One region of the Paraburkholderia flava genome, then DNA from elsewhere that is predicted to be linked to it. Evidence: predicted binding sites of a transcription regulator. Region 1 holds the regulator's gene; the other holds the start of a gene.
The links. Region 1 encodes LexA, which represses DNA repair genes until DNA is damaged. Its sites were predicted from a motif close to ACTGTATNNNNATACAGT; they were not measured.

Region 1 (6,049 bases):
GCACCGCGAGTGGCGCGAGTTCGTCGCGTAGCGCGATCGGGTCCGGACCGTAAATCTCGACCACGTCGCAGCCGATCTCCGACGCGATCAGTTCCGACGGCGCGCCTTCGGCAATCTTGCGTCCTTCCTCGATCACGCACACCCTGTTGCAGAGTCGCTCGGCTTCTTCCATGAAGTGCGTGGTCAGCAGGATCGTCTTGCCGCGGACGAGCAGCGAGCGCAGACGCTCCCAGATCAGATGACGCGCCTGCGGATCGAGACCGGTGGTGGGCTCGTCCATGATCAGCACGTCGGGATCGTTGACGAGCGCGCGTGCCAGCGTCAGACGTCGCCGCATCCCGCCAGACAATTCGCTGACGCGCGCGTGTGCCTTGCTCTCGAGTCGCGCGAATTCGAGCAGCGACGGCACGAGCGCGCGCGTCTGCGCGGCGCTCAGGCCGAAGTAACGGCCGAACACCAGCAGGTTCTCGCTGACCGTGAAATCCGGGTCGAGGTTATCGAACTGCGGCACGACGCCGATGCGCATCCGCGCGAATCGCGCGCGTGCGGGAATCGGTTCGCCGCACAGGCGGATCGCCCCTGCATCGGGGGCTGCGATGCCGAGCAGCATCCGCAACGTGGTCGTCTTGCCGGCGCCGTTCGGGCCGAGCAGACCGAAGCACTCGCCGGTCCGCACATGAAACGACAGGCCGTCGACGACCGTTTTCTCACCGTAATGCTTGCGAACCTCGTGAAACTCGATGGCGGTATCCGACATGGATGACGAAGACTCCGGAAACGATGCGCCGGCGCAACGCATCAGATGACGCTGCGGGTGCCGGCAAGGCTTGCCATTCTAGGGCATCGACGGATCGGTCGCGGCGCTCGTTGGGCGGCCGAGGGCGTGCGTTGCGCGTGCTTTTGCAGTGCCGCACGCCCCATATCGGGGCCGGACGTACCTGGCGTTTTCCATCCCTTGCAACCTGAATTGCGGCGCACCATGATTGAATCGAAGCCCGCGATTGGCGCGGACGGAGATCATCATGGCGAGCTACCAGAAAATCCTGTTGTGTTACGACGGCTCCCGAGAGGGTCGCAAGGCATTGCGCTGCGGCGCTGATCTCGCGCTGGATCTGAAAGCCCAGACGCACTTGCTATCCGTGGTCGATATGCGGTCCAGCATCGCGCAGAGCGCCGGTTTGCTGACCGACGTGGCGTGCGGCAGTTTCGAGAAGACTGCGCGCGACATTCTCCAGGAAGGCGTCGACTGGCTGACCGAGCGCGGTGTAACTGCGCAGGGGCATTTCGCGTTCGGCCATCCGATCGACGAAATCGCGAATCTCGCTAACGAACTGCAAGCCGATCTGGTCGTCGTCGGGCATCGCTGTCGCACGGGCCTGTCGCGATGGTGGATGGGCGCGGGTAATACGCAACTGCTCGACCGCGTGTCGTGCAGCATTCTGGTGGCGTGCTCGTCGGTGGAGGAGCAGCGCGCGGCGGCTTGAGTCTGCTGCTAGCTGAGACTGAGGCTAGTGACCGTTCAGATCGACGGCCGCCAGCTTCCACGAAAACAGCCCTTCCCGATGCAGGATCGCGGAGTAGCGCGTGTCGCCGACACCGTGCTGATACGTGATCACGAATTCGTTCAGGCTGCGATAACCCGCCGTGGTTTGCGGAGGCTGTGGCGGTGACGACGCATCTTTCGCGACAGGCGGCTGTGGCTGTGGCGGTTGTGTCGGAGCGGCATCGGCTGGTTGCGGAGTTGACGGAGGCGGGGGAGGACGCTCGCCCGGTTCGCCACGCGGCGGAATACCGTTCAACAATGCGGCGACACCGTCCGGGGTCGCATATGAATCGACGAGCGGACTAATCAACGCGACACCGATCATCGCACCGAGCGCCGCTAGCGGATTGCCACTGTTTTTGACATCGAGACGCCGCGCGAGCAGCGCGGTGACCTGCTGCTTGAGACTCTCACGCAATGCAGGGAAATCGACGTATTGATTGACCGTTGCCGCATCGCGCGCATCGGCCGCACGCTTCAGACGATCGAGAGCGACATAAGGCGATGCGTAGCCGTATCCGATCAGCGCGATCACCACAATCACGACGAGCGCAATGATCGACGACTTGCGGAATCCTCCGCGCTCGGCGCGACGGGTCATGCGGACGGAACCAGCCATTGCGCAATGCTCTCCAGTGAAACGACGGGGCAGCCTGTGACGACAGGCTCAACATGATGTGGACCGTGCGGGCAACAAAAAATATCCCGAAGCCGGCACTCGATCCACGTTCATTGTGATGACTGTCCCGTTGGACCACGCACAACGTTACTCAAACAACGCGCCTTGCATGCCCGCGTTTTCTTCTGCGATTGCACGATCGATCATCCGGCATACCGCGTCGACCGTGCCCACCATGATGAGTCGCTTCGGTCCGTGATAGACGCGAACCGGTGCACGTCGAGCCGGCTCGGTGTTCAGCGATGCATTCAGCGACACGCGAGCAAAGGCCGGCAGCGAAGAAGGCAACGCGGACTGGCCTGACGGCTCGCTGTCGAACAGCGACGACGTGTCGGCTGCTTCGAGCGGTGCGCACGGGACGACGCCGCGCAAATGACGCAGACGTCCGAACTGGCGAAAAGGCAGCAGGCGGGCAAGGCGTTCCATGAATCTCTCCAGGCGACAGTTCAGAATTCGGTGGGCCGGATCAGCCCAACCGCGATGCCTTCGAGCGCGAAGTCGCCACTCCCGGCTTCAACAAAGATGTTTTCGTAATCGGGGTTCTCGGCGATCAGCTCGATGCCGTTCGGCCGGCGCTTCAGGCGCTTCACCGTGACGTCGTCGCCAAGCCGCGCGATGATGATCTGGCCGTCTTTCGCCTCGCTCTTTCTCTGCACGGCGAGCAGGTCACCGTCGAAGATGCCCGCGTCGCGCATCGACAGCCCGCGCACTTTCAGCAGGTAGTCGGGCTTGCTCGAGAAGAGCGCCGGGTCGCACGCGTAGTGCTGCGAGATATGTTCCTGCGCGAGGATCGGGCTACCGGCTGCCACACGGCCGATCAGCGGCAGCGACAGTTGCATCAGGCTGTTATGCGGCAGCGTGAACTGGTGCGGCAGATCGCCCGGTCCGGGCACGAGGCGGATGCCGCGCGACGCGCCCGCCGCCAGCTCGATGACGCCCTTGCGCGCGAGCGCCCGCAGATGCTCTTCCGCGGAGTTGGCCGAACTGAAGCCGAGCTCCGCAGCGATTTCCGCCCGCGTGGGCGGGAAGCCGGTGCGCTCGATGGCGCGGCGGATGAGTTCGAAAACTTCTTGCTGTCGTGCGGTGAGTTTGGTCATGGCGCCACTGTATGGATAGACAGGTGACTGTATTTTTATACAGTATCGGGCGCATATCAAGCGTTACTTTAAGTTCGTCGCCGCAGCCCGCTGTTCGAGCGTCGGAATCGGCTGTCAGAACACCCGTTTTCGTGCCGCAACGCCACGCCCAGCCGTCATTACCACTTTTACGTATTAAAAAATGAACAAACATTATTTTTAATGATGAAAGCCCTTCGATAGACTGGTTTCGACCTGCTGGACGGGCGCACTGGACGGCATAGACCGCGCTCAGAACAACGGCACCGGCACACACCACACCACGGAGAAAGCGGATGGCTTATCGGATTACGGGGCTCGGGCAGAGGGCAACACAGCGGGCAACAAACAAGGCAAGGCATTTCATCGCGACGCTGGCGCTCGGCGCCGCGGCGGCAATCGGCTTCGTGCCGCACGCTCATGCCGCCGACACGACATTGCTGAACGTGTCGTACGACCCGACGCGCGAGCTTTATCAGGACATCAATCAGGCATTCGGCAAGGAGTGGAAGGCGAAGACCGGCGAGACCATCACGTTCAAGCAGTCGCACGGCGGCTCGGGTGCGCAGGCGCGCTCGGTGCTCGACGGCCTGCAGGCCGACGTCGTCACGCTCGCGCTCGCCTACGACATCGATGCGCTCGCGAACAAGGGGCTCATCGATAAAAACTGGCAGAAGCGTTTGCCGGACAACGCATCGCCGTACACGTCGACGATCGTGTTTCTCGTGCGCAAGGGCAACCCGAAGCACATCAAGGATTGGGACGATCTGACGAAGCCGGGCGTGTCGATCGTCACGCCGAACCCGAAGACGTCGGGCGGCGCGCGCTGGAACTACCTGGCCGCGTGGGCGTATGCGCTGCATCAACCGGGCGGCAACGAGCAGAAGGCGAAGGAGTTCGTGTCGAAGCTGTACAAGAACGCCGGCGTGCTCGACTCGGGCGCGCGCGGTGCGACGACGAGTTTCGTTCAGCGCGGGATCGGCGACGTGTTGATTGCGTGGGAAAACGAAGCGTTCCTGTCGCTGAAGGAGTTCGGTCCGGACAAGTTCGAGATTGTCGTGCCGTCGGTGAGCATTCTTGCCGAGCCGCCGGTCGCGGTCGTCGACAAGGTGGTCGACAAACACGGCACACGCAAGCTCGCCGAGGCGTATCTGAACTTCCTGTATAGCGACGAAGGGCAGGAGATTGCCGCGAAGAACTTCTACCGGCCGCGTTCGAACAAGGTTCCTGCGTCGCTGACCGACAAGTTTCCGAAGCTGAAGCTGTACACGGTCGACGACACGTTTGGTGGCTGGACGAATGCGCAGAAGACGCACTTTGCGGACGGCGGCGTATTCGATTCGATCTACCAGTCGCAGTAACGCAATACGGCAGGCGCAACACCGCAGTACATAAAGAAGCGGAACGCGGAGAGCCGGACGACATACACGGCGACCCACGCGACGACATCAGGCAAGCGCGCCCCCGGGCGCGCTTTTCGGCCAGATGGGTCGCGCGATTCGACCTGTATAACACCGGCCCCGACGGGTCCGCGGCACCCAACCCTGACAGAGTATCGGCATGACGACGTTTACTTTCCGCAAACCGAGCGCATTGCCCGGTTTTGGCGTGACGCTCGGCATCACGGTGGCGTATCTGAGCCTCGTGGTGCTGATTCCGCTTGCGGCGACTTTCCTGAAGACGGCGACGCTCGACTGGGCGCAGTTCGTGCGCGCAGTCAGTTCGCCGCGCGTGCTCGCGTCGTACCGGCTGACGTTCACGTCGGCACTCGGCGGCGCGTTGATCAACGCGGTGTTCGGTTTTCTGGTCGCGTGGGTGCTGGTGCGCTACTCGTTTCCGGGCAAGCGGATCGTCGATGCAGTGGTGGATCTGCCGTTCGCACTGCCGACGTCCGTCGCGGGCATCTCGCTCGCGGCCGTGTATGCGGGCAACGGCTGGATCGGCCAGTTTCTTGCGCCGCTCGGCATCAAGATCGCGTTCACGCCGCTCGGTGTGCTGGTCGCGCTGACGTTCATCGGCTTGCCGTTCGTCGTGCGCACGGTGCAGCCGGTGCTCGAGGAATTCGAGCGCGAGCAGGAAGAGGCCGCCGCGTGCCTCGGCGCGTCGCGTTGGCTGACGTTTCGGCGCGTCGTGTTGCCGGCTGTTTTCCCCGCGCTGCTGACCGGCTTCGCGCTCGCGTTCGCGCGTGCGCTCGGCGAATACGGCTCGGTGATTTTCATCGCAGGCAACGTGCCGATGAAATCTGAGATCACGTCACTGCTGATCATCACGAAGCTCGAACAGTACGACTATGCCGGCGCAACGGCGCTGGCCGTCGTGATGCTGGTCGTGTCGTTCGTGATGCTGCTGCTGATCAATACGTTGCAGTGGTATCTGCAACGTCGTACTGGACGTGGCCGCACGGCACCGTCGAATCCTGCTGCTAGCACGGGTACAGCAGTTACCGCAGGGGGCGCGCAATGAGCGGCGAATCCACGCTTCAACAAGGCAACGTCGTACGCCGTCCCGATCCCGTCACCGAATCGCGCGTCGTGCGCTGGCTGTTGACCGGCATCGCGCTGCTGTTTCTCGCACTGTTTCTCGTCGTGCCGCTCGTCTCCGTGTTCGTCCAGGCGTTCAGCAAGGGCGTCGATTTCTATTTCGAAGCGCTCGCCGATCCGGATGCAGTATCCGCAATCAAGCTCACGCTGCTGACCGCGGCGATCGCGGTGC
Region 2 (6,049 bases), on a different contig from region 1:
GCGTAACCGCGTCATATCGGCTCACATCATTGCAATCCCTCGACGACCCATGAATTCTTTCTACGCTAGGTAGAAGCGAAAAATCGACTCAACAAAGACGCGCCATCTTGTATCGCAATAATGTTCGTGGTCACTTGTCTAACGGACGGTACGTCGTCCGACAGAAGCTCTTCTGCCAGCATCGCGATAACGCGATTCGCGAACATATATCTCTCGATACCATCGCTGCCAACAGCTTGGTGAATATATACTCCGTCGGCACTACCTACCGCTCAAATACAGCAAGTCATTGGCCATTTATGGCCGAACCCGGGCAACATGCGAAATCTCACGAACATTGAAGTGGAATCCGCAGCGGCGAACCACCGTGACCGACAGATATCCACCCGACGCACCACTCGCTTTACGCTTACCCGCCTGCCTCCAAAAAATCACCCCACCCGCCCCTCAAACCCCAGCAGCACGTTAACCGCATTCGTCCCAATCTCATCGACCATATAGCCACCCTCCATCACAAACAGCGTCGGCATACCAAGCGCCGCGATCGCTTCGCCGAGTCGAACGAAGTCGTCGGTGGCCAGCGCGAAGTGGCTGATCGGATCGCCCTCGAACGTATCGACGCCAAGCGACACGACGAGCAGATCCGGTGCATAGGTTGACAGACGTCGACCGGCATCAGCAAGCGCATCGCGATAACGCGTCCAGTCCGTACCCTTCGGCAACGGATAGTTCGCATTGAAGCCGAGCCCATCACCGCGCCCCTGCTCATCGGCGAAACCGGAGAAGTACGGAAACGACACGCTCGGGTCGCCATGCAGCGATACGAACATCGCGTCGGCGCGATCGTAGAAAATGTCCTGCGTGCCGTTGCCATGATGAAAATCGACGTCGAGTACTGCGACCCGGTGCGCGCCTTGCACAAGCCCGCGCTGCGCAGCAATCGCCGCGTTGTTCAGATAACAGTAGCCACCCATGTACTCATGCGCCGCGTGATGACCAGGCGGACGGCACAACGCAAATGCGCCACGCGCGCCGGCCGATACGACGTCCATGCCGGTCAGCGCGACGTTCGCGCTGCCGCGCACCGCTTCCCACGTGTGCGCGGCGATCGGCGAGCCGGCGTCCATCGCGTAGTAGCCGAGCCTGCCGTCGATGAACGCGGGCTCGATGTCGTCGCGCAATGAACGCACCGGCCAGACGAGCGGCAACGCGTCGTGCGTGCGGCCGGTCGCGGACCATTCGTCCCACGCTGTTTCGAGAAAGCGCACGTAGCGTTCGCTGTGCGCGCCGACGTAGTGCGAGCGGTCGTATGGCCGCGCGTCGATCACGTCGCCAAGACCGGTCGCGCGCACGCGGGCAAGCACGGTCTCCGCGCGCTGCGGATTTTCGAAGGACTTGGCAATCAGGCCGTCTTTGAGCTCGATGCCGTAGTGCAAACGATGCGTGTCGCTGAATACGGTAAGCATGGCAGTTCCCGCGAGATTGAACGAACAGTGTATCGACCGTTCGACGCACTTTGTTTGCTTTTCGATCTACCCGACCCTACACTTTTCGCACAAACAGACTACCGATACGAACCGATGAGAACGAATCGCCCTCCCACCACACTCGACACAACCGATCGGGCAATGCTGCGTCTGTTGCAGGAAGACGGCGGGCTGTCGAACGCTGCGTTGAGCGAACAGCTCTCGCTCAGCGTGACGCCGTGCTGGCGAAGAAGAAAACGTCTGGAGGACGAAGGCGTGATCCGCGGCTATCAGGCGAATCTGGACCGGCGGCGGCTCGGCTTCGATGTGCTGGCGTTCGTGCACGTGCGCTTCCAGTCGCATGGTGACAACGCGCCAGACCGCTTCGAAAAGGCGGTCGCGAAGTTGCCGGAAGTGCTGTCGTGCCACAAGGTGACCGGCGACGCGGATTATCTGCTGCAGGTGCTGGCCGCCGATCTCGACAGCTACGGCGATTTCGTCGAACGCGTGCTGCGCAAACAGCCTGGCGTCGCATCGATCCAGTCGAGCCTCGCATTACGTGAGGTGAAATCGACGAGCCACGTGCCGGTGCCCGACGATCTATCGCGTCCGGCGCGGCGTAGTTGAACAGCGTGGTCAGGCCGTAGCGTCGACGCACGCGCGCCAGACTTCCGCGACGATCGGATCGGCGGGATTCGCGGTGGTTGCATCGATAAACAGATTGGCCGACTGCAACTGCGCGGCGGACCAGGTCTGCGCGCCGTGCAACTGCCTCGCGATACGGCGTGCCTTGCGGGCGAACGTCACGCGTTCGAGCCAGCCCGCGTCGAGCGAACGACGCGCGAGCCAGATGCGCGCGGATTCGACCAGGTGCGCATCGGTGGACGGCGTGTCGTGCAGCACGACCGCCGCGAGTTCACTCACCGCGAGATAGCACAGCAGGTTCGTGGTGGCGCCAGTGGTCGGCGTGTCGTCGGACGGCATCGGGCTCGGTGGTTGAACTGCTTGGACTGCGCGTCCGCTCGTGCTTTTGTCGATGTGCATTGCTATCGCCGTCAGACTTGCAGCACGCGGCCATCGGGGCCGATCTTGCGTGGCAGGACCGGCAACGCGTCACTCTTTTTCGGCTGCGTGACGATGGGTGCAGTGGACTCGCTGGCGCCGGCGTGCCCGGTCACCCGCTTCGCGAGGCGCGGTGCCTGTGCGACGCTTTTCGGACGTGTCCCACTCGCACCATGACGCACCGGCGGATGCGCACGCGCCTCCGGCGGATTCCAGATTTCGACATACGTCTGCGCGTGCGCGGCCGTAGCCGCGCCAAAAAACAGTACTGTCAGCGCAAGCGCGCGGGCATTCATGATTCGCTCTCCGTTGCCTTTGTCTTCGTGGTTCTTGTTCGTGATTCATCGCGTACTTCTGATGCCTCGATACTCGTCAACGCCGCTTGCACGACATCGCAGTACCGACACATCGCCCATCGCAGCCCGCGCAAAAATACCGGTCGTGCACGCTGTCGTCTACCACCCAGCTGTTTCCCGATGCGCTGGCCGTGCCCGCCTCATGACCATTCTCCACCGCATGAAACGTCGCCTCGCCGGCCTTACCGCGCTGGATTGACGCATCGATTTCCGCTGCGCCGAACGCCGCCTTGAGTCGCGCGACGAACGCGGCCGTTTCGGGCATCGGGTGAACAGCAACGGGCTCCAGCACCCGTTCGAGGACAGGGGCGTTCATGGCAACGACTCCTTTTCGATGCAGCCAACCAGTTAAAAAAGTAGCGCTCAGTTACCTCTCAGTTATCCCTTTGGCATTTTCGTTTTCGGTGTAGGATACTGTACATATATACAGTGATTTTTGCAATCAGCCGATGCCCTCACCCACGCCTCATCCGGAAGATCTGCACCCGTCGCTCTGGCGGGCGTCGCAGCTTGCACGCCACACCGCGCGCACGCTCGACACCGGCTATGCGGCGCTGTCGGCGGAACTGCCCGGCGGCGGCTGGCCGATCGGTGCGCTGGTCGATCTGCTGGTCCAGCAGCCGGGCGTTGGTGAAATGCGGCTGTTGAGTCCGGCGCTCGGCGCACTCGGGGCAGCCAATGCCACCGGTAAGCGGCCCATCGCGCTGGTCCAGCCGCCCCATGTGCCGAACGGACTGGGGCTCGACTATATCGGCCTGCCGCTCAAGCAGTTGATGCTGGTCAACGCCAAAACCACCGGCGACGCGCTGTGGGCCACGGAACAAATCCTGCGCGCCGGCAGTTGCGGCGCGCTGCTGCTGTGGATAGAACGCGTGCCCGTATCGTCGCTGCGGCGGCTTCATCTGGCCGCACAGTCGTCAGATACGCTTTTCGTGGCGATGCGTCCGCTCGCCGCCGCGGCGGATACGTCGCCCGCGTTGCTACGGCTCGCGCTGCGAGCCACCGGCGAAGGTCTCGCCGTCGATATCGTCAAGCGACGAGGTCCGTTGCGCACGGACCCGCTGCCGCTTCCCCTTCAACCCACCCCTATTCTGCTTTCCCGTCATGCGCGCACTGCTCGCCGTTCACCTGCCCCGGTTGCAGCTCGAAGTCTTCAGGCCGAAGTGGCTGCCTGAGCCGGCGCACGGTTGCGCGGTACTTGAGCAGGACCGGGTGCTCGTCGCCAGCCGCGCCGCACGCACGGCCGGCATTCGCCCCGGCATGAAGCGCGGCGGCGTGCTCACGCTCGAACCCGGTGTCGAGATGTTCGAGCGCGACCCGGCACGCGAAGCCGATGCACAGCAGGCAGTCGCGGTCGCGTTGATGAAGTTCTCGCCCGAGGTCGCGCTGACCGAAGAGGCCACGATCATCGTCGACGTCAGCGCGAGCCTGCGTCTGTTCGGCGGCGTGCTGCGGCTGTGCCACGAAGCGAAGACGCTGCTCGCCACGCTCGGCTTCAGCGCACGCGTGAGTCTCGCGCCGACTGGCCAGGGTGCATGGCTGCTCGCGAAGCACGGCAATCGCCGGCTCCTGAAAATGCGCTCGCTCGAACAGCGGCTCGCCGCGCTGCCGCTCGCATCGGTCCCCGAGGTGCGGCCGTTTATCGACTGGTTTACCGGGCTCGGTTGCGAGACGATCGCCGACGTGCGCAGGCTGCCGCGCGCCGGACTGCAACGTCGCTGTGGCGAGCATCTGCTCGACTCGCTCGATCGCGCATTCGGCACCGCGCCCGAACTGTTCGACTGGCTCGAACTGCCGCCCGTTTTTTCTGCGCGCATCGAGTTGCCCGACCGCCTCGAGCACACTGAGGGCGCGCTCTTCGCTGCGCATCGACTGATCGTCCAGTTATGCGGCTGGCTCTGCGCGAAACAGCTCGCGGTCACCAGTGTGCAGTTGCTGCTCGAACATGAACGAGGACGCCAGGCCATTGCGCCCACTGAGATCGGCATCGCGCTCGGCGAGCCCGCATGGCATGAGGAGCATCTGGTCCGGCTGATCCGCGAACGGCTCGCGCGTGTCGAACTGGCCGCGCCCGTCATCGCACTGCGGCTCGACGCATCGCAGGTGCAGGCCGCCGCGCCCGCTTCGACCACGCTGTTCCCCGAGCCCGGCGGCTCGGCGGAAGATCACGCGCGGCTCGTCGAACTGCTGGTCGCGCGGCTCGGCGAAGAGAACGTGCTGCGTCCTGCGCCGCTTTCCGATCATCGGCCGGAAATCGCCAACCGCTGGGTGCCGCTCGGCCAGACTGTGTCGGCGGCGACGCAACACACATCGCCATCTACCGGATTGCCGCGCCCCACCTGGCTGTTGAAAAAGCCCGTGCAGTTGCTGATGCGCAAGGAGCGGCCGTTTTACGGTTCGCCACTGAAAATGGTTTCTCCCGGCGAGCGCATCGAGACCGGCTGGTTCGATGAACAACTCGTCTCGCGCGACTACTTCGTCGCCCAGGCCGACGATCAATCCTGCTACTGGATCTATCGCAAGCGCCCCAGTAGCCAGGACGACAAGGAACCCCACTGGTTCCTGCACGGACTCTTCGGGTGACGCGATGCAACCGTCCGCCCATTCGTTGCCGGCTTATGCCGAGCTGTTCTGCCTGTCGAATTTTTCGTTCCTGCATGGCGCGTCGCATGCGGAGGAACTGGTCGAGCGCGCGGTGCAACTCGGCTATGCAGGGCTCGCGATCACCGACGAATGTTCGTTCGCCGGCGCCGTGCGCGCGCATGTCGCGGCGAAGGCGGCCGGCCTGCCGCTTGTCATCGGTTCGTATTTCCGGCTTGTCCATGCGGACGGCTCACCCGCGTTCGGGCTGATCCTGCTCGCGCAGAATCGCGAGGGATACGGCAACCTGTCCGAGCTGATCACGCTCGCGCGCCAACGCGCGCCGAAGGGCGAATACCGGCTCACGCCGCAAGACCTGTCGCGACCCGAGCCCGAGTACGGCCATCTGCGCGGCATGCCCGACTGCCTCGCGATCCTCGTGCCCGAGTTTCCCGCGCATGAAGACAAACTGGACGCGCAACTCGAATGGCTCGGCGAAACGTTCCCTGATCGCGCAAGGTGCGGACTGATCCTGCATCAGCGCGCGATGGACGACATCCATCGCGGCGCCGTTGAATACGTCGC

Region 2: imuA (translesion DNA synthesis-associated protein ImuA) is a predicted target of LexA. The motif match lies at 3,298-3,315, and genes of this name have one in related genera.

What each region holds. Positions count from the first base shown of each region.
Region 1 is NZ_SMRO01000002.1:2,030,637-2,036,685, reverse strand. Features, by position in the region: gene nodI (nodulation factor ABC transporter ATP-binding protein NodI) at 1-757, opposite strand, end outside; gene E1748_RS20555 (universal stress protein) at 1,023-1,484, shown strand; gene E1748_RS20550 (DUF2939 domain-containing protein) at 1,509-2,144, opposite strand; gene E1748_RS20545 (hypothetical protein) at 2,310-2,648, opposite strand; gene lexA (transcriptional repressor LexA) at 2,669-3,319, opposite strand; gene E1748_RS20535 (sulfate ABC transporter substrate-binding protein) at 3,634-4,698, shown strand; gene cysT (sulfate ABC transporter permease subunit CysT) at 4,898-5,800, shown strand; gene cysW (sulfate ABC transporter permease subunit CysW) at 5,797-6,049, shown strand, end outside.
Region 2 is NZ_SMRO01000001.1:661,277-667,325, forward strand. Features, by position in the region: gene E1748_RS02885 (histone deacetylase family protein) at 432-1,466, opposite strand; gene E1748_RS02890 (Lrp/AsnC family transcriptional regulator) at 1,581-2,093, shown strand; gene E1748_RS02895 (hypothetical protein) at 2,103-2,450, opposite strand; gene E1748_RS02900 (hypothetical protein) at 2,522-2,824, opposite strand; gene E1748_RS02905 (hypothetical protein) at 2,901-3,200, opposite strand; gene imuA (translesion DNA synthesis-associated protein ImuA) at 3,334-4,059, shown strand; gene E1748_RS02915 (Y-family DNA polymerase) at 3,989-5,467, shown strand; gene E1748_RS02920 (error-prone DNA polymerase) at 5,472-6,049, shown strand, end outside.